Regions from separate parts of the Bacillus sp. ISL-39 genome, predicted to be linked through region 1. Evidence: predicted binding sites of a transcription regulator. Region 1 holds the regulator's gene; each other region holds the start of a gene.

Region 1 (5,193 bases):
AAGGATTAAGAGAAAAACTATCCGCAGAATTTACAGGCTCGGATGTGGAAATAGTTATTCCCCCATTGTTTTTATGCACAGACAATGCTGCAATGATTGCCGCGGCAGGAAGCGTTTTATATGAAAAGGGCCAGCGAGCGAATTTAACTTTGAATGGAAATCCAGGTCTGGAGATAACTATCCACAACTAAAGTCGCAAGCAAAAAAATGTTGTCAGACTCTTCTGTGGATATGTTGATGTTTCAGATGCGGAAATGTGCATAATGTGGATAAAAACCGCTGTTTTTGTGGATAATGTGGAAAACTCTCTGGATAAGCTATAAATCAGTCTTTACTATGTGAATAACTATGTGAACAAAAAGTCCCGGTTTTTACTCGGGACTTTTTTTGTGGATTATTTTAGTTCTGTCGTAGAAATTGTCGAAAAAATGATATTTATGTCATTTTAAATTAAAGTAAAAGGATTTTTAGTGCTCAGTCTGGTTTGCTAAAAAACTTTTATAACATAAATTAGAATAATATAGCGCAAATTTACTTTTTATAGCGCAAATCAGGATAATATAGCGCCATTTTATTTTTTATAGCGCAAAACTTAATAATATAGCGAAAATCTCATTTTTATAGCGAATTGGAAATTCCTCAGTTTTTTACCAATTTTTCAGTACAAAAAAATACCGGACACCCTCATGTCCGGTTATTCATCATTAAGCCAGCTCTGTCCACTCATCCATCAGTTCATCGAGTTTCTTTTTTGCGGCTTCAATCTTACTATTGATCTCTCCTGCTTTTTCGTGATCCTGGAAAACCTCTGGATCACAGAGCAATTCTTCGTATTCAGCAACTTCTAATTCCAGCTGTTCAATCTTCGCTTCCACTTCTTCCATGCGGCGTTTGCGCTGGCGTTCGAGTTTTTTCGCTTCTTTGTCCTGCTGATAGGAGGTTTTGTCCTGCTTTGAGTTGTCCACAAAGCTTCCAGATGCTTTGGCGGCCTGTTCTGCCAATGCCTTCAGCTCTTCCTGCTCAAGCTTTTTCTCGACGTAATAATCGTAATCGCCAAGGTATTCAGTTGAACCAGCACGGTCGAGCTCGAGAACCTTTGTCGCGATCCTGTTGATAAAATAGCGGTCATGTGAGACGAACAGGATGGTGCCTGGATAATCAATCAGGGCATTCTCGAGAACTTCCTTGCTGTCCAGGTCAAGGTGGTTTGTCGGCTCGTCCAAAATTAAGAAATTCGAATTCTGCAGCATCAGCTTGGCCAGTGCCAGACGGGCCTTTTCACCACCGCTCAGGGTGGAGACGATTTTTAAGACATCATCACCTGAGAAAAGAAAGTTCCCAAGTACTGTGCGGATTTCTTTTTCAGACTTCAGGGGGTATTCATCCCAAAGTTCATTCAATACCTTTTTATTCGAGCTGAGCTCTGCCTGTTCCTGATCATAGTAGCCGATCGAAACATTGGAACCATATTGAATATTGCCGTTAATCGAGGGCAGTTTCTCAACGATTGTTTTTAGTAAAGTTGATTTTCCAACGCCATTCGGTCCAACCAGTGCCGTACTGTCCCCACGGGAAAGATTGAACGAGATATTTTCAGATACGATGTCATTCTGATAGCCGACAGCAAGTGTATTCACCTTCAGGACATCATTCCCGCTCTGGCGCTCAATTTGGAAGCTGAACGTGGCGGATTTTTCATCACCCTTAGGCCTGTCCATACGGTCGATTTTTTCAAGCTGTTTCCGTCGGCTCTGGGCACGCTTAGTTGTTGATGCCCTGGCCAGGTTACGCTGGATAAAGTCCTGTAGCTTGGAGATCTCATCCTGCTGCTTCTCATACAGTTTCAAATCCCGCTCATAATTCGCGGCTTTCTGCTCTAAATACGAGCTGTAATTGCCAGGAAACTTCGTCAGCTGATGGCGGGAGATTTCATATACCTGGTTCACGACCTTATCAAGGAAGTAGCGGTCATGTGAGACGATCAGGATGGCTCCGCTATAGCCTTGCAAATACTGCTCAAGCCAGGAAAGCGTGTCAATATCCAGGTGGTTCGTCGGTTCATCCAGAATCAGAATATCCGGGCGCGTCAATAATAGCTTCGCCAATGCGAGTCTAGTTTTCTGTCCGCCGCTTAAAGTGGATATCTTTGTGGAATAATCAAAAGAATGGAAGTTCAGGCCGTGAAGGACGGAACGGATATCGGCTTCATATTGGTATCCGCCTTTTTCCTTGAACTGAACCTGCAGCAAGTCATACTCTTTGAGGACTCTGTCGTATTCTGTCTGATTAGACAGGATTCCAGGATCCGACATTTTTTCCTCCAGCCGGCGCAAGTCTTTTTCCATGTTGTGCAGATGATCAAAAACACCCAGCATTTCATCCCAGATGCTTTTCTCGGATTCAAGCCCTGTATTTTGGGCCAGATAGCCAATTGTCGTACCTTTTGGCCGGATGATCTCACCGCCGTCATGTGATTCGTACCCGGCGATGATTTTCAGCAGGGTTGATTTTCCTGCCCCGTTCCGGCCGACAAGCGCTACTCGGTCATTAGTCTGTATTTCAAACTTTATATTCGATAAAATAAGATCAGCAGCAAAATATTTTGATAGCTGATTAACTTGTAATAATATCATTATTTTTCACCTCTATTGCCTTAGAGATAGTGTAACCCAATAATATAGGCACGGCAATATGTGCGCCCTGCTATAGGTCCCATGGTATTAAAATTCCGCTATATTATTGAGAACATTGAAACAAAGTTCACACACAAGTTTGACAAAATAGTGTATCATTTGGTAGAAAGGAGCTTTATTATGGCAGAATTTACGCATTTTAACGAAGAGGGCAGAGCGAAGATGGTCGATGTCAGCGAAAAACCAGAGACGGTCCGTACGGCAGTCGCCCATTCAAGCATAACCGTGAACGAAGATATATATGTGAGAATCACTGAAAATAAAATGAAAAAAGGGGATGTACTTGCTGTCGCGCAGGTAGCAGGCATCATGGCAGCGAAGAAGACGTCTGAAATCATCCCGATGTGCCACCCGATTCCATTGACAGGCATTGACCTTTCATTCGATTGGGAGCAAAATGAAAATGACTATATTTTGAACATCGCCGCAGCTGTAAAAACAAAAGGGAATACAGGTGTGGAAATGGAAGCGCTAACAGCAGCTTCAGCATGTGCGCTGACTGTTTATGATATGTGCAAGGCCGCAGATAAGGGCATGGTGATCGGCAAGACATATCTTGTTGAAAAAACCGGCGGTAAAAACGGTGATTTCAAGAGAGAAGAAAAGTTGAGATAGAAATACGGACAGAGGGTGGAGGATGGAGAATGACGAATGATGCTATGAAGATTCCGCAGGCAACCGCAAAACGTTTGCCACTATATTACCGGTTCTTATTGAACTTGCATTCTTCAGGGAAGCAAAGGGTGTCATCCGCGGAATTAAGTGAAGCGGTAAAAGTGGATTCAGCGACTATCCGAAGGGATTTTTCCTACTTTGGAGCTTTGGGTAAAAAAGGGTACGGGTACAATGTGAATTACCTGCTGACTTTCTTCCGAAAGACACTTGATCAGGATGAACTGACGAAGGTAGCCTTGATTGGAGTCGGGAATCTGGGAACAGCGTTTTTGAATTATAATTTTTCCAAAAACAATAACACGAAGATTGAGATAGCCTTTGATGTTGACCCTGACAAGGTCGGCACGAAGATTGGCGACGTAGCAGTATATCATATGGATGACCTGGACAAGGTTGTCGTCGAGGAAGGAATCCAGGTCGCAATCCTGACTGTTCCTTCAGCAGTAGCACAGCCGATAACAGACCGATTGGTGCAGGCGAATATCAAGGGAATCCTTAATTTCACGCCAGCGAGACTGAATGTGCCGGCGTCCATCAGGATTCATCACATTGATTTGGCGGTTGAACTGCAGTCATTGATTTATTTCTTAAAACATTATCCAACAGATACTGAAACAACTGAATCGGTAGAATAAAAAACAGCTCCTTCACGATGAAGGAGCTATTTTTTCTGTATATTCTTCAGTTTGAAATGGAACATGATCATCCTGATGCCAGAGCCAAAGTCGAACGTGGCAAGGGCTACAAGCAAATAGCTGAAGAATCCCCAGCCTGTCTCATTTACATTCTGGATGGCGAAATAGGTGAATAAGCTGCCTAACAAGATGTAGACAATGCCTGAAAATATAGGCGATTGCTTCATAACTTAAAATCCCCCAATAAAGCTTTGAATTTTCTCTGCTTCTTTTATCATTCTCTCAATGTCTTCCCTAAATACGGATTGAATCAGTACAACCATCGTATTCATTGTAACATGGGCAATGATAGGCACGATGATCCGCTTTGTTTTTACATAAAGGAAAGCAAAGGTGAACCCCATTGCTGAGTACAGGATCACGTGCTCCGGCTCCATATGCGCAAGCGCGAAAATGACGGAGCTGATCAGTCCGGCGAAAAAGAAATTCATTTTCTTATGCAGGCTGCCGAAAATGATTTTTCGGAAGACGATTTCTTCTAAAATTGGGCCGATAATCGAACTGACCAAAATGACAATCGGGAACATTTCAATCAGCTTGATGATTTCCTGTGTATTCTCCGAGCCCATTTCGATCCCAAGCATGTTCTCGATGCTTGCAGCAATCGATTGGGCGAACAGAGCAAGGAATACACCTGCGAATGCCCAGACAGCTGAGCTTGCCGGTGATGAAGCATCACGCAGGTCGGCGCCTGTCCGGCGTTCCTTCCTTAGGAGCAGGAGCACAATCACAAGTGTCAGCGAAAAGCTGATCACGAGCCAGTAGGGAATCGAAAGGGTCTCCATTTCCTCCAGGCTTTTTCCCATTGCGGCTCCGATAAAGGCAACAATCGGGATACCGATCAAGCTTGAAAGCTGCATGGCGATATAGGCGATAATGACGTACCAGTATTCCTTTTTCAATATGATAATCTCCTTCTATTCGGATCGGTCTATGTGTATGCCATAAAAGCAATTATAAGAATGCTATCTATCCATTTTACTAGTAATCATCGGGAAAGTTCAAATATCAGGGTGTCTCGTGAATATTTTGGTTAAAATTCCTGTGAACTGGCATACTCTTTATGGTGGTCTTTTTTAGCCGGGCTTCCCACGGATATGCGAAAAATAGTACATGCTGTCGAAGGGAAA
Region 2 (5,193 bases), on a different contig from region 1:
GCTTTTTCACTTCCCATTTCAATTCATGCTTACCGCAAATACTGTATTTGTTCACTTCTTCCATTTCCTTGCTAAGAAGTGCTAACTGCTGGTTTTTTTCCTGTTCGGGAAGAGCAACAATTTCATCGATTTTCTCTATATATTCAAGCGACCTGGTGATTTTCTCATTCACCTCATCATGTGTCTTTTGGTCTACAAGGCTGTACTTCAGTTTAAAGGCATTGAGGCTTCTGGCAGATTCATAGGTTGACTTTACAATATCATCCCTGGTCATATAATCTGTTTCAAAGCTGAGCATGTATTTCCATGATGGCTGGGTGATTGCTTTTCTATGGTCCTCAAGTGTATGGCAGAACTTCTTATAGCCATATTTTTCGGGATTTTCAAAAGCCGGGCTTGCCGGGTCCAGGAATGGTGCCAGCGGAGCGACAAAGTATGATAGACGTTTATCCCCTCCACATGCATTATGAATTTCCTCACAAAATTCGACATTGTCAAGGGCGCTTTGATAATCCTGGTGCGGAATGCCAACCATGAAAAATATATCTATCTTCTTGCAGCTATGCTTTAATGCAGCCTGCAGTGTTTCAATGACTTTTGCATTTGTGCAATTAAATTTGCCATTATAACGGCGGATCTTCTCATCATGTGTTTCCAATGTCAATTCAATGCTGTACTTTGGTACAGCCTTCTCAATCTTTTCAAAAAACTCTTCGTTCGCATATTGGAACAACTCGAATACCAGCTCATTTTTCAAGTTGATCTTACTGAGCCTTTCAAAAAACTCATCCACATATTCCTTTCCCGCTTGGCGGATATCATGAAGAATGAAAATCGGAGCCCTGCTGAAGCGCTGGATGAAAAGAATGTCCTCTACTAGTTTAGCAGGCGAGCGTTTTGCCAGGACTTTACGATTGCAGTTATCCTTGTATGATTGCTTCGAGCCCCCGCAAATCAAGCAGCCCTGGGTGCAGCCTTTTGCCGTGAGAATCGCGGTATTAGGGTATTGAAGCCATCCATTATAGGGGAGCGGGTCCAGGAAATTCTTATACTTGAAGACCGACTTGATCGTATATCGATAGCCCGGTATATCAAATTCATCCAGGCTGTCAGGAACATGGCTTAACGGGTTGTATACTGGAGTGTCTCCGTCCTTCCAAGTAAGGTTTGGAATCCCGCCCTGATGATGGGTTCCATTTTTCAAATGGTTGATCAAAAGGAGCATTAATTTTTCAGTTGAATCACCCCTCATGACAAAATCAATGAATGGATATTCTATTAATTCTTTATGGTAATAGGTTGCAGATAAACCGCCAAAAACCATAGGAGTTTCCGGGTGAAGGTTTTTCACAATTTTCGCAAGTTCGATACTTCCATGAGCATGCGGCAGCCAGTGAAGGTCAATTCCAAAAGCCCGTGTCTTGATCTTTTTTAATTTCTTTTCGACATCAAAGTTTTCATCCATCAACATTCGATTAGCGATATTAATAATTTTCACGCGCAAGCCCTGGCGTTCTAAATATTCCGCAATGCTTGTCAGGCCAATAGGATACATTTCGAATACTGGAGAGGATGGAACGACGTCACTGATCGGGCCTGCCAGCAGCGCATTTTTCCTGAAATCATAAACACTTGGCGCATGAAGAAGGACTAAATCGTATTTCAAAGGACTCACCTCAAATAAAATATATACTATTAATCTGCCTAATAAAGGCAATGTATGAGTACACATTAATCATAACTTCCAAATACTTCGTCTTAGTCCCGCAAAGTGAAATTTTTTGTGAACAACTTAACATAACTGCTTCAAAAAGCCTCCAGACCCTTATAAATAAAGAGATTGAGAGTTTATGAAAGTTTTGTGGAAGCATTATATAAAAAAAGAGACTGCACGATCGCAATCTCTAAAAAACTATTTTTCTTGCTGGACCATCAGGATTTCTTCCTCGACCCTGCCCAATTTTAAAAGATGGGAATCAAGGCGTTTGTGGATCGTGGTGAATTCTGTATTGTTTTTCATTGCTGCTTTGCTTAGCAATTCTTTTAACATGTTTTCGATTTTTGCACTTTGTGCTTCTTCCATTCTTTCAAGTGCGTCTTTAATGTCTGTTATATCGATCTGGTTTGATGTTACGCGATGCTCAATGCTATCGACTTTTTCGAGTCGGCCGAGTCTTTTTTCTATGTTTTCGGTCCTTTTATTCAATGAGTCAATCGAACTTTCAATACCTTTTAAGAGATTGATGATTTCAGATATCCCTTCCATTTCACATGGCTCCCCTTTATTTGGCTTAAGGTTATTTTATCATCATTATTCACATTGATATGTTACAAAACTAGTAACAAAGACGCCTTTGTTTTCATTTTTGCCATATTTCATTGTTACTGCATCTCCAGTTCCATTAACGCTTTTTCAGCGTTTCTTCTGGCCATATTTATCGTATTCCAGCTTTCTTCTGAATCCAGGAATTCTTGCCTCCTTTGCAGCAGCAAGTCCGTGAGACCTGGGTGGTCTGGATTAAGCTTATATAGCTCCACCAGTCCCTCCACTCCTTCATAAGACAGTGAGTTCAGATAGTAAATATCTATTTTTCCGGTTTCTGAATAACGCTCCAAATTACGGTCAACAACATACCGGTCAAGCTGGACTGTGTTGATCAATGTATAAAAAATGATGGCAGATATGATGTAAAAGCGGACTAGTGAGAGCCTTTCCATCCATATTCTCATAAAGGAGTAGCACAATATCACCAGCAGGAAAACCATGAAAGAATGGGCCAGTACCCTGGCAAAAGTGAATCCATAAGCCTCTTCATACATGAACAGGCGTATAAAAGCTGAATACAGCATCACTCCGCTAAAGATGACGAGCAGAGAAAGAAGAGAGCGAATAGCCAGCGTCATAAATTTGGAAGCTTTATCAACATACGAAACAATAGCGGATATGATCAACAAATTCAACATGGTCACAAAAAGAAGTTCAAAGAATCCTCTGCGTGCAAATTCAGCATACGTAAATCCTGCCTTTAGAGTCTCACTGAAAAAGTATTGGAATTGTACAATGACAAACAACAGATACACGATATTCAATAAAGTAAGCACTGTCAGGCTGATCACGCTGTCCCATGCCATCTTATCTTTTGGCTCCTGGGATTTTGCAGGCAGCGGCTGCTTATTCCTTAGCACCTGGAATAGTCCAAAGATTGACAATGCATAAATAGTGACCGCAATCGTCCGCAGCACTTCTTCCTCTATCTTCAATCCCAAAAGCCAGCGAGGGAAGGCGCCTAATAGGTTTCCGAACTGCTGGTCAGCAGAGACAAGCAGATTGACGATAACAAACAATAGCGGGATTGAAATAGCCATGCCGATCAATACTTTTCGGATCGTTGCACTCTTGCTTTCTTCAAGCCCTCTGACTGCCAATTTAGCCGCATTCATTAAAAACTTGTAAACATAGGCAATTGCTGCTCCTACTGTCAAAAAGAGATTTTGGACGAACGGCCATCTATGCCATTGATTATGAAGCGGATAAGTAATAAGCACAAGCTGGATAAGGACCATCACTGGAATCACCAGGAAGTTCAATACATATAAAATCATATTCGAATGAAGAAAAAAGCTGGTTGAAAGGAGCCATATTGAAGCAACCATCAAAAGTCCAAGCCTTTTATTGGTGAAGGCAAATGAACGATACCTCCAGAAGAACACACCATAAAACACAGTAATAAACACAGGATAGGATAGGCCAATTTTCCCATTCAAGAAAGACCTTTCAGCCAGGATCCCCAGAGCAAGACAAACCAGGAAAAACATCCAGTCACCTTTTTTCATTTTCACTTCCACTTGACTCTCTCCTCTCACCTAGAATAACTAGGTATATATTCAAAAAATATATTCACCTTATAATTCTATGTACATAGAAATTCTATGTACTATGACAAAAAAATTAGATGGAAGCCCTTTTCCCCCATCTATATCCAACCCAACATATTGGATACAATAGTGCTGTAAACAAAATACAAATAAAAATGAATGCGGGGCTTAGGAGCGGCTGGAACCAATCATGCGGAATCAGGTTGAACAAAGTCAAGTTCATAAGAATGATGTTCGGCAGAATGGAGAGAATGAACGTCTTTTTCATCAATCTCCTGCCCTTATGGCCAAAGCCTTTGCCTATTTCATATCCAAGCAGTATCCAAAAGAAGAGGTAAAGCAAAATGATCACAGCTGGTATCGACGTCAGGCTTTTCCACGCCATGTCAATGAAAGGGAAATCAAAAAGATTATGAACCAGGGTCAGGATGGTGCCGCCAACGAAGAATATCAGGTTGGCCAAAATAAAAACCCATTGAGTTTTTATTGAGGTCGTTGACAGTTCTTCCTTCCAGCTATCTGCAATCTCTTCCGGAGTCCCCAACCTTGCATAAAGTTCAGTGCTAATATCCGCCTCTTCTCTTTCACTGCCATTGAACTCTTCAAGCATTTCTGTGATATGGATATCATATTCAGCTAAAATTTGTTCTTTGTCCGTATGCTTCCCCAGGTGCCTGCCAAGCTCGTTGAGGAATTCAGTCTTTAACTGGATCATTTTTCGGTCTCCTGATCACTTTGTTCATGACATTGACGAACTGTTGCCATTCTTCCGTTTTCTCTATAAGGACTTCCCTGCCCTCATCAGTAATCCGGTAATACTTCCTTGCCGGGCCTTTTTCCTGCTCCTGCCAGTAAAATTCAATGTATCCCTGCTTTTCAAGCTTATGCAATGCCGGGTAAAGGGTTCCTTCTTTTACCTGCAGGCTGTGGTCACTGCGCTTATCCAGTTCTTTCACTAGCTCGTAACCATACATATCCCGTTCATTCAACAACTGGAGCAGCACAAGCGATGTGCTCCCTTTTAAAAGTTCACGATTAAACATCCTATCACCTACCTAGTAATAAAAGGTACCTACCGGCATCATAATATATATTGGTGAAAATTTCAAATTAAATTTCAAAAAGCAGACTGTACTTTTCTGCTAGCCTACTTCCTGAATATGATTAATTGCTTCCGGATGTTGCTTTCAGGCCGATGATCCCAACCAGAATGAAGGCAACGAACATCAGTCTCATCAGGCTACGCGGCTCTCCAAACAAAACTATCCCTAGAATGACTGCCCCTGCAGCTCCAATTCCAGTCCAGATTGCATATGC
Region 3 (5,193 bases), on a different contig from region 1:
GGTTTGTTATGTTTTCATTTTTACATTACTCTTATAATGAAAAGGGTATATTTATAAGTTAAGCCTGCAATAGGAGCTGATTATATGTTAGAAAAAAGAAACCCTATTCCAATTGGAGAGGCAGTTAAGAGAGTGATGGAGCATAAGAAAAAAGGCTCCACTGAATATGTTTCAATAAATGAAAGCTTTGGACGCTATCTTTCAGAGGACTTGAAAGCAACCAGTGATGTGCCTCATTTTGACAGAGCTCCATACGATGGATATGCGATTCGTTCTGTCGATACACAGGAAGCCTCTCAAAATCACGCGGTTGAATTCGAAGTGGTTGACCATATCGGAGCAGGTATGCTAACGGATAAAGAACTTGGACCGTTCCAGGCTGTCAGGATTATGACAGGCGCCCAGATGCCTGTTGGAGCTGACGCTGTTGTTATGCTGGAATTAGCTAAAGAAGCAGAGCGTGATGGAAAAAAATATATGGAAACAAAGCGGAAACATAATAAAGGAGACAATGTTTCCTACCGCGGTGAGGATGCAAAGGAAGGGGAGGTCCTTGTAAAAAAAGGCACCTTCATCAATCCGGGAATCCAGGCGATGCTGGCAACTTTCGGGTATGCAAAAGTACCAGTAGCAAAGAAGCCGGTAATTGGCCTTTATGCAACAGGGACTGAATTGCTGGATGTCGATGAACCGCTTGAGCCGGGAAAAATTCGCAACAGCAACTCTTATATGATCTCCGCGCAAATTCTTCGTGCCGGTGCAGAAGTGAAATACTTTGGACAGCTGCCAGATGATTTTGATACATGCTTCGATGCAGTGAGCAAAGCGATTGAGGAAGTGGACTTATTCATTACAACCGGTGGGGTTTCTGTCGGGGACTATGACTATCTCCCGGAAATCTATGCAAAGCTTGGAGCAGAGGTGTTGTTCAATAAGGTAGCGATGAGGCCTGGAAGCGTCACTACTGTAGCCCAGCTTGACGGGAAGGTATTGTTCGGTCTGTCAGGAAACCCTTCTGCTTGCTATGTAGGTTTTGAATTGTTCGCCCGTCCAATCATCAGGACGATGCTGTTCACTGGTCAGCCTCATTTGAGGAAGGAGAAAGCCATTCTTGATGCCAATTTCCCTAAAGCAAATCCATTCACTAGATTTGTAAGGAGTGCCCTGACAATCGAGAATGGAAAACTGGTAGTGACACCAAGCGGTCTGGATAAATCAAACATCATCATGAGCCTTGCCGGGGCTAACTCCCTCATGATTCTGCCTGGCGGCACGAGAGGTTTTGAACAGGGAACCGAGGTGGAGGTCCTGATGCTCGAAGACCATGCGGGCAGCGAATGGCCTTGGTAAAACCGGTGCTGTTCCAGATTGCAGGGTACCAAAACAGCGGCAAAACCACGCTTAGCCTGATGTTGATTAAACAGCTGACTGCAGCTGGCCTTAAGGTAGCGACAGTGAAACATCATGGGCATGGCGGCAAGCCGGAAGTTGTTGAGGCAAAGGATTCAGATAAGCATATTAAGGCTGGAGCCGCTGTCTCACTTGTAGAAGGAGGAGGCAGGATGATCATCCATGCTGAAAACGGTTCATGGTCCCTTGCTGAAGAAATAGACATGCTTTCCTTCTTCAAGCCAGATGTAATATTGATAGAAGGCTATAAGAATGAGCCCTTTCCCAAGGCGGTCATCCTGCGTGATGAAAGAGATCTGGAGCTAGTGGAAAAGCTTCAGAATATCCAGGTCGTCTTATGCCGGGATCCGGGTCTGCTAAACTTATTAAAGGATATTGCACTTCCTGTTCTTAATATGGATGATGGAGTTAGCTGGATTTTAGAGGAAATCATCAAAAAATAGGTGATTTCCTCTAGGTCCTTCAAGGTTTAGCTAGAAAAGTTCTTATTTTAGACATATACGGCGACTTTTGTCACTGCCACTTTATACCTGCCCGGTTAGAATGTTAATGGGGTTCAGGTTGTGACATATGTGTGAGGTGAGAGCGATGGAAATGCTGCAAATTTTTTTGTGGATTGTTTATCCATATTCTGTTGTGGCAATTGTGGCGATGGGACTAGTCTGGCAGTACGATGCATCGAGAGAGGAAGGAACACGTTCGAAAGCAGGGAGGCTTCTGCTGGGCGTCGTCAAAACACTTATGGCCGCCAGCACGGCGACAGGTATTGCGATCGTGCTGTCAAGCAGCATAGCGAACGAACCAGTATTGCTGTTAAGATGGCTCATCAGCCTTGCCCAACTGCAGCCGGACATGAGCCTGGTCATGGATGTTTCCATTCTCTCGAAGGTCCATTATATTACTGTATTCCTATTCCTATTGAGTCTGGCATTCACGAAGGAAATTTATTATTTGCTAAAACCGCACTTATATTTAAAGAAAATATTTTTAAAATTGCATTTCGAAAGAAGAGGCTGATGGCAGAATTTCAGCCTCTTCTTTTCTTTAGGTTGTTTTCGTAAAGATTGTTGTTAAAATCCTAAAGACGATTTTAAAATAATCTAAAGCTAATTAGTAGGTCGGAATAAAGTTTGCATGCTCTTTTCTCATTCTTAGAATCAACTTTGCAAGGAAACATAGTTCATTCATCCTATTTTGCGGTCAATAGCAAAAAGTTTGAGAAAAGAGCCCTTCTTTTTGACAGTTCAGTGTCATTTGGAATTCCTCATCCCCAAATGTGATGTGTTTCACTTATTATACCTTTTGTCTGCTTTATATTTAAGGCAGGAAACAAAAGGGAGTGTTCATTCATGAAGTTATTTATGCCAAAACAGCATGGAGCCTGGGCGATGTTGATCATCCCTTTCTGGCTTGGAGCAGCGGCAAGTGAATTAGTCTGGCAGCATGTCCCGTTTTTTATCGGGTGGCTGTTACTATATTTAGGAACATATCCGCTTCTTTTGATGTTCAAGAAAAAGAAAATCCCATTTTATCGTAAATGGGCGCTTACTTATATAATACCAGCCTTATTATTCTTGATGGTCCCATTGTTCATGACACCAACGATTGTGACCTTTGGCCTAGCAATGATTCCGTTTTTCATGATCAATGCATACTTCTCTGCGAAAAATAAAGACCGTGCTCTCCTTAATGATTTAAGTGCAATCGTTGTTTTCTCTATTGCCGGACTTGCAAGCAGCTATCTTGCGAATGGGGAAATCAATGAAAATGCCATTCTTGTTTTTGCCGCATCGATCCTGTTTTTCACAGGAAGCACATTTTACGTGAAAACAATGATCCGCGAGAAGAAAAATAGTCAATTCAAATGGATTTCCTGGTCGTACCATTTACTCGTTCCGGTATTATGGCTTGTGGCTGGAGAAGCAATCGTAGCGGCAGCCGCAATTCCTAGCTTTATCAGAGCGATGGCATTTTACGGTAAACCGCTTTCTGTCATGAAGGTAGGCATATACGAAATCGTGAACGCAGCCCTGTTTTTTATCATCATGCTGTTTGCGATTCTCTAAGATCATCCAATTTGAAAACACTCAATAAGAAAAGCCGCCAGTTAAAGTCTGGCGGCTTTTCTATTCAATATTGCATACCTCAATCGGGCAATTCTCACAATCTATTTCTCTTTTTAGGCGGTTGATGGCATGGATGGTAATGAATCCTTTATCAATGGAAATGATTTTGCTTTTCCTTAGGTCGCTCAATAATCTGTTTACGACTTCGCGTGAGGTCCCACAGAAGTTTGCAAGCTCCTGGTTTGTAAGGGATACATTAATTTTAACGCCTTCATCTGTTTTAATGCCATAGCTGTTTGCCATCCGGATCAATGTGGAGTACAATGCGCCTTTTTTTCCATGAAGGACGAGATCTCTGAACCTTGTTTGCGATTTGCGGTGCTGCAGGGAAAGCCATTTAACGAGTTCCAGTGCCAGCCCGCTGTCCTTTTCAATTTCAGTCTCGAGCTTATCCTTCTGTATCACCGCTACAGTACCGCTTTCTGAGGCCCGGGCATTCAATATATGCTGAGATGCCGTGCTGAATAGTGATAACTCTCCAACCAACTCACCAGCTGAACACATTCTGATTGTTAACTCGCGTCCATCCGGCACCATTTTGCTGATTTGAAATTTCCCGCTCTGGATAATATACAGCTCGTCTGCGGTATTTCCTTCTTCAAAAAGAAACCGCCCTTTATCAATAGTCTTGATTTTATGGACCTTTTCAAAAAGCTTATTCAAATTTGGTGACAACGTTGTTGCAGTCAACATATGAATACCACCTTATCTACGGGAGGTTATACTCCCTTCCGTATCTGATATTAATATTATTATATTGTAAAGCATACAAAGCCAGCAATAAAATTGTGAATTGTTCACATATTGTTAATAAATCTGTTGCGTTTTTTTCTCTTTGTTTTTATAATAAAAAGAAATTTATTTATAAATATAAACAAACGTGATTATTTATGCATGCGTTGAAAGGAGGTTTCAAGTGAAGGCATCAATCATTGGCACAACTGGATATGGGGGTGGAGAACTAATTCGTATCCTGGCAAATCATCCATATATCAGTATTCATTCAATCCACACAACAAGAGAAGAAAAACCTGTTTCTGAAGAATACCCCCATTTAACAGGGATTTTTGATAAAGTCCTCACCAAGATTGAAACTGACAAAATCGCCGCGGAATCAGACATTGTGTTCCTGGCAACCCCATCAAAAGTTTCCGGAAAGCTTGTAAAATCTTTTCTCAATAAGAACATTAAAGTCATTGATTTATCAGGTGACTTGAGATTGAAAGACGCATCAGCATATGAAGAATGGTATAAGCATGAATCAGTCAGTGCTTCTATATTGGATGAAGCGGTATACGGGCTAAGTGAATGGAATAGGGAGCAGATTATGAATGCAAACCTGCTGGCAAATCCAGGATGTTACCCGACTGCAGCTCTCCTTGGGCTGGCACCTGTGCTGACAGAAAAGCTGATTGATTCGAATAGTATCATCATTGATGCAAAGTCTGGAGTGTCCGGTGCAGGAAGGTCTCCCTCAATGGGAACGTTATACGCTGAGTTGAATGAAAATTTCAAAATTTATAAAGTTAATGAGCACCAGCATATCCCTGAAATCGAGCAGCAGCTCAGTCTTTGGAATGGCGAAGAGGTTAGGGTCACCTTCAGCACACATTTAATACCCGTCACAAGAGGAATCATGGCGACCATATATGTTCAG
Region 4 (5,193 bases), on a different contig from region 1:
CCTGATCTTTTCCACCCCAAGTTCTATGAATAACCTGGCCACACGTTCAATTTCTTCATATGACAATAGCTCGCTTTTAGGAAGGAAAGCGAAATCAGGGCCAAAGATTTCGGCAGGCATACAATACTGACAGCGGAAATTACAACGATCTATAACAGAAATACGCAAGTCGCGTAGCGGTCTATTTAATTGGTCTTTGATTATGTTTTTCACCATTTTGTGTCAACTCCAATTATAGAAGTGATGAATACTGAAATTGTAACAGCAACGCAGGTTCTTTACTGTTAATATTCTCACAGTAACATCTTCAGTCCTCTATTAGAATAGTAGATTACATCCTTATGTCTATATTACAACATAAAAACTGCAAGGATAGTGTTTTTGTGTAGAAATGTCATCATGTTGTCATAATATCATATAAAAAGCGCAAGCGCCTTAAGCAGGAATTTCTTTTCGGTAAAGCAAGGAAAAGACCGCATCAGGGACGCAGTCTTTTAAAAGGCTTATTCGTTCTTTAAGGTCAATTCACTGAACATGCCCACAAAGTTCTTAATTTCACCTGCTTCATTTTTCACTGGGCTGATTGTTAACCATTCAGTATAAATGGTACCGTTCTTCTTCTTGTTCCAAATCTCCCCCTGCCAGAATCCCTTGTACTTTACGGATTGCCACATCTCCCTGTAAAAGTCTTCCCCATGCTTACCGGATTGCAGGAGGCGAGGATTTTCCCCAATGACTTCCTCTGCACTGTAGCCTGTGACAGTCGTGAATGCTGGATTTACTTTTTCAATCGTACCGTTGACATCTGTAATCATGATTCCCTCAGCTGTGTGGTCGAGGATATTTTTAGCAAGATTTAATTTCTCCTGATAGAACATCCAAATCACGATGATTAGGCTTGCCAGCGCCACCTGTGATAAAGCCATGAAACCAATTGCATAGTGTCCGGTAAGGTTGAACAGGAATGCCAGCATAAGCGGCGGGAAAAATCCCCCTAATCCACCCATCGCTGAAACAATTCCGTTAACGATCCCAGCTTGCTTTGAAAAATAAAGCGGTACAAGCTTGAAGACAGTCCCATTCCCGATGCCGGCACTGACTGCGACTGCGAGACAGCCAATTGTATACAAAGTTAACGAAGGCGTGAACGAGAGCAGAAAGCCCGAAATGGTCATTCCTGCGAACACAGCCATCAATATGACGAATGAGTTGAATTTATCACCCAGCCAGCCGCCGATTGGCCTGAAAAACGTCGCCAGTGCAATGAAGCCTGCTGTCCTTAGTCCTGCATCGACTTTATCAAGCTCGAAATGAGATACCAGGAAGTTGGGCAGATAGATTGTGAAGGCTACAAATGAACCAAAAGTTAAGAAGTAAAATAAGCTCAATGCCCAAAGCTTCTGGTTTTTGTACACACTCTTGATTTGCTCAGCCAGAGGAGTCACAACTTTTGGTTCTTTTTTGTCACCGAGGAAAAAGTTAAGTAATGCGAATGCAATCAGCAAGATGATGAAAAGCTTGACAGTTAGCTGCCACCCGAACTGAGCTGCAATGACTGGTGCTGAAAAAGTTGTAACGGCCGTTCCCAGATTTCCTACCCCATAGATTCCGTTTACGAAGCCGTGGCGTTCTTTCGGATAGTATTTTGGCAGTGAGGTTACGCCTACAGAGAAAATGGCTCCCCCAGTGCCGACGAATAATCCTCCAATCAACAATTCAATATAGGAATCAGCAATACTGATGAAATAAACTGGAAACAGCAGGAATGCAAAGCTGATAAAAAACAGTTTTCTTGCCCCGTATTTGTTTGTCCAGAACCCAATTGGAATTCTAAGGACAGAACCAAGGACGACGGGAATGGCAGTAGCCATTGCTACCTGGTTGGCAGTCAGCTGAATATCCTCTTTAATGAACGGCATTAATGCAGATAAAATCACCCATACCATAAATCCAGCAACAAGACTGAGCGTTTGAAGCGGCAGTTGAACTTTTTGTGTGATCATGGTTTCCCCCTCTGTTTGCAAAAATTTTAGATATACCAGACAGTTACTTGGATAAATAGTAAGAAAAATCGAAACTATTAGATATGACGAACTTCACATCACTTTCTTTGTTCAATAAACTGTCACAGTTGTCTCTAAACAATTGAAACACCCGACTTTTATTATCGATATAATATAGATAGACTGACCGCATTTGTTTCGAAAATGTGAACAAAATGGTCTTATAATGTGACGAGATTTTGACATTTCCTTAATCATCATTTAGTTAACACTATCCCGATGTTATTATTGGGTCAATAAAGAGAAGCCACGGAAAAAAAGAAAAGCGCAGGAGCTAGACAATTCTCAAAGTGAGATCTATGCTTTTTAAAATCAAAAAAAGGGTGATGACCATGCCAAACACAACTAAAGCGACTCATTCAATTGAAATTAAAGAATTACTCCAGTTTGCCGACCGGACCATCCATGTACAAAAAGGATCATATCTGTTTCAGGAGGGCATGGAGGCAGAGGAGCTTTATTTGATCCTGGGCGGCAAGGTCCAAATCAGCAAAGTCACCCAGGATGGCCGCGAGCTTGCCTTAAGAATTTGCGGAGAAAACGATATTTGCGGAGAGTTGACACTTTTTACTGATGCACCTAAGTATCTCTTGAGTGCGCTAATCCTGGAAGATGCGAAAATCGCAGCAATCAGAAAAGATGTGATCGAAAAGGAGATTTTCCACAATCCATCACTTGCCTTTGAATTCATGAAGTGGATGAGCGATCATTTCCGTAAAACCCAGACTAAATTCCGCGACCTGGTTCTTAACGGGAAAAAAGGAGCATTATTCTCTACCTTGATCCGGATGACTAACAGCTATGGTGTCCAGAAAGATACCGGCATTTTGATCGACCTGCCGCTGACTAACCAGGAGCTGGCCAATTTCTGCGGAACTTCCCGCGAAAGCACAAACCGGATCTTGAACGACCTGAAGCGAGAAGGAATCATTTCAATTAAAAAAGGGAAAATCCTCGTACATGATGTAGATTATTTACGCCAGGAAATCGGCTGTGAAAACTGCCCGGCAGTTTTTTGTTCCATTGATTAATATAAAAAAGCGAGTGAATGCCTTTCATCTGGCATCACTCGCTTTTTTTTAAAGTTCCCCAGGAGAGCTTTATCAGCTCTCCTGCTTTTGCTTTCTCAACGCTTTAGGGATGTAAACACAGAATGGCTCGCTCTCCAGGTAATCACCGGTCATCGCGTATGCTCTTGAGCGTGAACCCCCGCATACATGCCTGAATTCGCACACTCCGCATTTTCCTTTGTACTCATCAGGATTCCTCAATGATTTGAAGACTGGCGAATCCCTGTAAATTTCAGCAAGGGGCTGTTCCCTTACGTTCCCTGCTTTCACAGGCAGCAGCCCGCTTGGGTATACATCTCCAACGTGGGAAATGAACACGAACCCATTGCCATCGTTGACCCCTTTTGGCGCGCGGCCAAGGCCGTCGATAGACCCTGTCAGTCCTTCCTTTGTCAGTGCAGTCAAGTAATCAATTTCGTCTGTATGATCCTTTGCTTCCCGCATTTTTTGCTGGATGACAACCCGGCGATAATGTTGGGCAGCAGTTGTTTTAATATCGAACTTAACCCTTTTGCTTAAATCATACAGCCAGGTGAAGACTTTCTCATGCTCCACAGGAGAGATCATGTCCTTTTCCTGTCCGCGTCCTGTTGGAACCAGGAAAAACACACTCCAAAGGACACAATCTAAATCTTCGACCATTTTAGCCATTTCATCCAAATACTCAATATTATATCGTGAAATGACAGTATTGATTTGAATCGGGATTTCCAGTTCATGCAAATACTTGATTCTTTCCATCGTCAAATCAAAAGAGCCTGCTGTTCCCCTGAAGTGGTCATGGACTTCAGCCGTTGGTCCGTCAATGCTGAAAGCCCAGCGGGACAATCCAACTGACTTCGCCTTTTCAATCGCTTCTTTCGTTACATTTGGTGTCGCACTTGGTGTCATCGAAACACGGACACCTTTTTTCACCGCATACTCTGCGATATCAAAAACGTCTTCCCTCATCAATGGGTCTCCACCCGTGAACACAAGCATCGGATTATTCATCTCATATATTTGGTCAATCAGCGTTTTACCTTCTTCAAAAGACAATTCACGCGGATCTCGTCTATATTGTGCTTCCGCACGGCAGTGCAGGCATTTTAATTGGCAGGCTCTGGTAAGTTCCCAAATAACAATGAATGGGTCTTTGTTAAAATCTCTATCGAACATCATTGGCGCCTCCTTAAGTACTTCCCTATAAAAGAAGTATATAAGTGTTTCCAACATGATTAAGTGAACTAACTCACATAAATGAACCCGTAATTGCTATTTTGTATGACAATTTTGTGTCCTGTACTATCGGAATGAGATTTGTACAAATAATAAATTCCATGCCAGACAGCCATAAAAAAAGCAGCAGGAGAGTTCCTGCTGCTTTATCCTTATAACTTAATCCCTAACGCCTAGGGCGATTTTTGCATAACGGGACATCATGTCTTTTGACCATGGCGGGTTGAAAACGATATTTACTTCAGTATCTTTTACTTCAGGAAGGTCGGCAAGAGCCAGTTTTACCTGCTCAACGATCGTGCCTGCAAGCGGGCAGCCCATAGACGTCAACGTCATTGTCACTGTCGCAAGTCCTTCCTCGTTCAAATCAACATCATATACAAGCCCTAAATTAACGATATCGACGCCAAGTTCAGGGTCAACGACCATCTCAAGCGCACCCATAATGCTATCTTTTAATTCTTCATCCATCGGTGAACACTCCTTTTTTATTGCTGTAACCTATTACTATCATAACAATGATTTATAAGCATTTAAAGCGGAAAGGCATCAAATATGCTTTTCAAACCAATTTGCCGTTGCCTCCACACCCGCATTTGACACATTATGTCCTGCATTTTCGTCTGTAATGAATTCAAACTTTCCTTCTGCTTCCTTATAGCTTTTCCTGTTTTGCTCGTAAAAATGATAAGCAGCTTGATATGGTACAACCGGATCTAATTTTCCGTGCCAGAATAGCAATGGACGATGATTTAATTTTTCAGGCTGCAGGCTCAGGTCATACTGTTTAAGCTGATTCAGCAAACCTGATATTTCTTCCTGTGATAACCCAACCTGAACAT

Evidence for each region. The regulator Rex, encoded in region 1, represses fermentation and respiration genes when NADH is low (regulators of the CRP and FNR family bind a similar motif). The targets are predictions, from matches to a motif close to TTGTGAAATATTTCACAA.
Region 2: the regulator Rex is predicted to act here: its motif matches at 1,782-1,799, upstream of J7E37_RS20410 (TIGR04190 family B12-binding domain/radical SAM domain protein).
Region 3: the regulator Rex is predicted to act here: its motif matches at 2,685-2,702, upstream of J7E37_RS14490 (YwiC-like family protein).
Region 4: the regulator Rex is predicted to act here: its motif matches at 2,085-2,102, upstream of J7E37_RS14455 (nitrate/nitrite transporter).

The regions. Positions count from the first base shown of each region.
Region 1 is NZ_JAGGQM010000015.1:42,967-48,159, reverse strand. It holds gene tsaD (tRNA (adenosine(37)-N6)-threonylcarbamoyltransferase complex transferase subunit TsaD) at 1-191, shown strand, start outside; gene J7E37_RS13105 (ABC-F family ATP-binding cassette domain-containing protein) at 705-2,633, opposite strand; gene moaC (cyclic pyranopterin monophosphate synthase MoaC) at 2,814-3,308, shown strand; gene J7E37_RS13095 (redox-sensing transcriptional repressor Rex) at 3,338-4,003, shown strand; gene J7E37_RS13090 (YdiK family protein) at 4,030-4,230, opposite strand; gene J7E37_RS13085 (CPBP family intramembrane glutamic endopeptidase) at 4,234-4,965, opposite strand.
Region 2 is NZ_JAGGQM010000031.1:70,212-75,404, reverse strand. It holds gene J7E37_RS20410 (TIGR04190 family B12-binding domain/radical SAM domain protein) at 1-1,666, opposite strand, end outside; gene J7E37_RS20405 (hypothetical protein) at 1,913-2,266, opposite strand; gene J7E37_RS22555 (DUF4153 domain-containing protein) at 2,383-3,846, opposite strand; gene J7E37_RS20395 (HAAS signaling domain-containing protein) at 3,950-4,591, opposite strand; gene J7E37_RS20390 (PadR family transcriptional regulator) at 4,572-4,919, opposite strand; gene sugE (quaternary ammonium compound efflux SMR transporter SugE) at 5,041-5,193, opposite strand, start outside.
Region 3 is NZ_JAGGQM010000019.1:29,488-34,680, forward strand. It holds gene J7E37_RS14475 (molybdopterin molybdotransferase MoeA) at 85-1,350, shown strand; gene mobB (molybdopterin-guanine dinucleotide biosynthesis protein B) at 1,338-1,853, shown strand; gene J7E37_RS14485 (respiratory nitrate reductase subunit gamma) at 1,999-2,427, shown strand; gene J7E37_RS14490 (YwiC-like family protein) at 2,760-3,476, shown strand; gene J7E37_RS14495 (Crp/Fnr family transcriptional regulator) at 3,537-4,229, opposite strand; gene argC (N-acetyl-gamma-glutamyl-phosphate reductase) at 4,453-5,193, shown strand, end outside.
Region 4 is NZ_JAGGQM010000019.1:20,777-25,969, reverse strand. It holds gene moaA (GTP 3',8-cyclase MoaA) at 1-216, opposite strand, end outside; gene J7E37_RS14455 (nitrate/nitrite transporter) at 504-2,003, opposite strand; gene J7E37_RS14450 (Crp/Fnr family transcriptional regulator) at 2,396-3,094, shown strand; gene J7E37_RS14445 (TIGR04053 family radical SAM/SPASM domain-containing protein) at 3,167-4,291, opposite strand; gene J7E37_RS14440 (metal-sulfur cluster assembly factor) at 4,511-4,822, opposite strand; gene yjfP (esterase) at 4,901-5,193, opposite strand, start outside.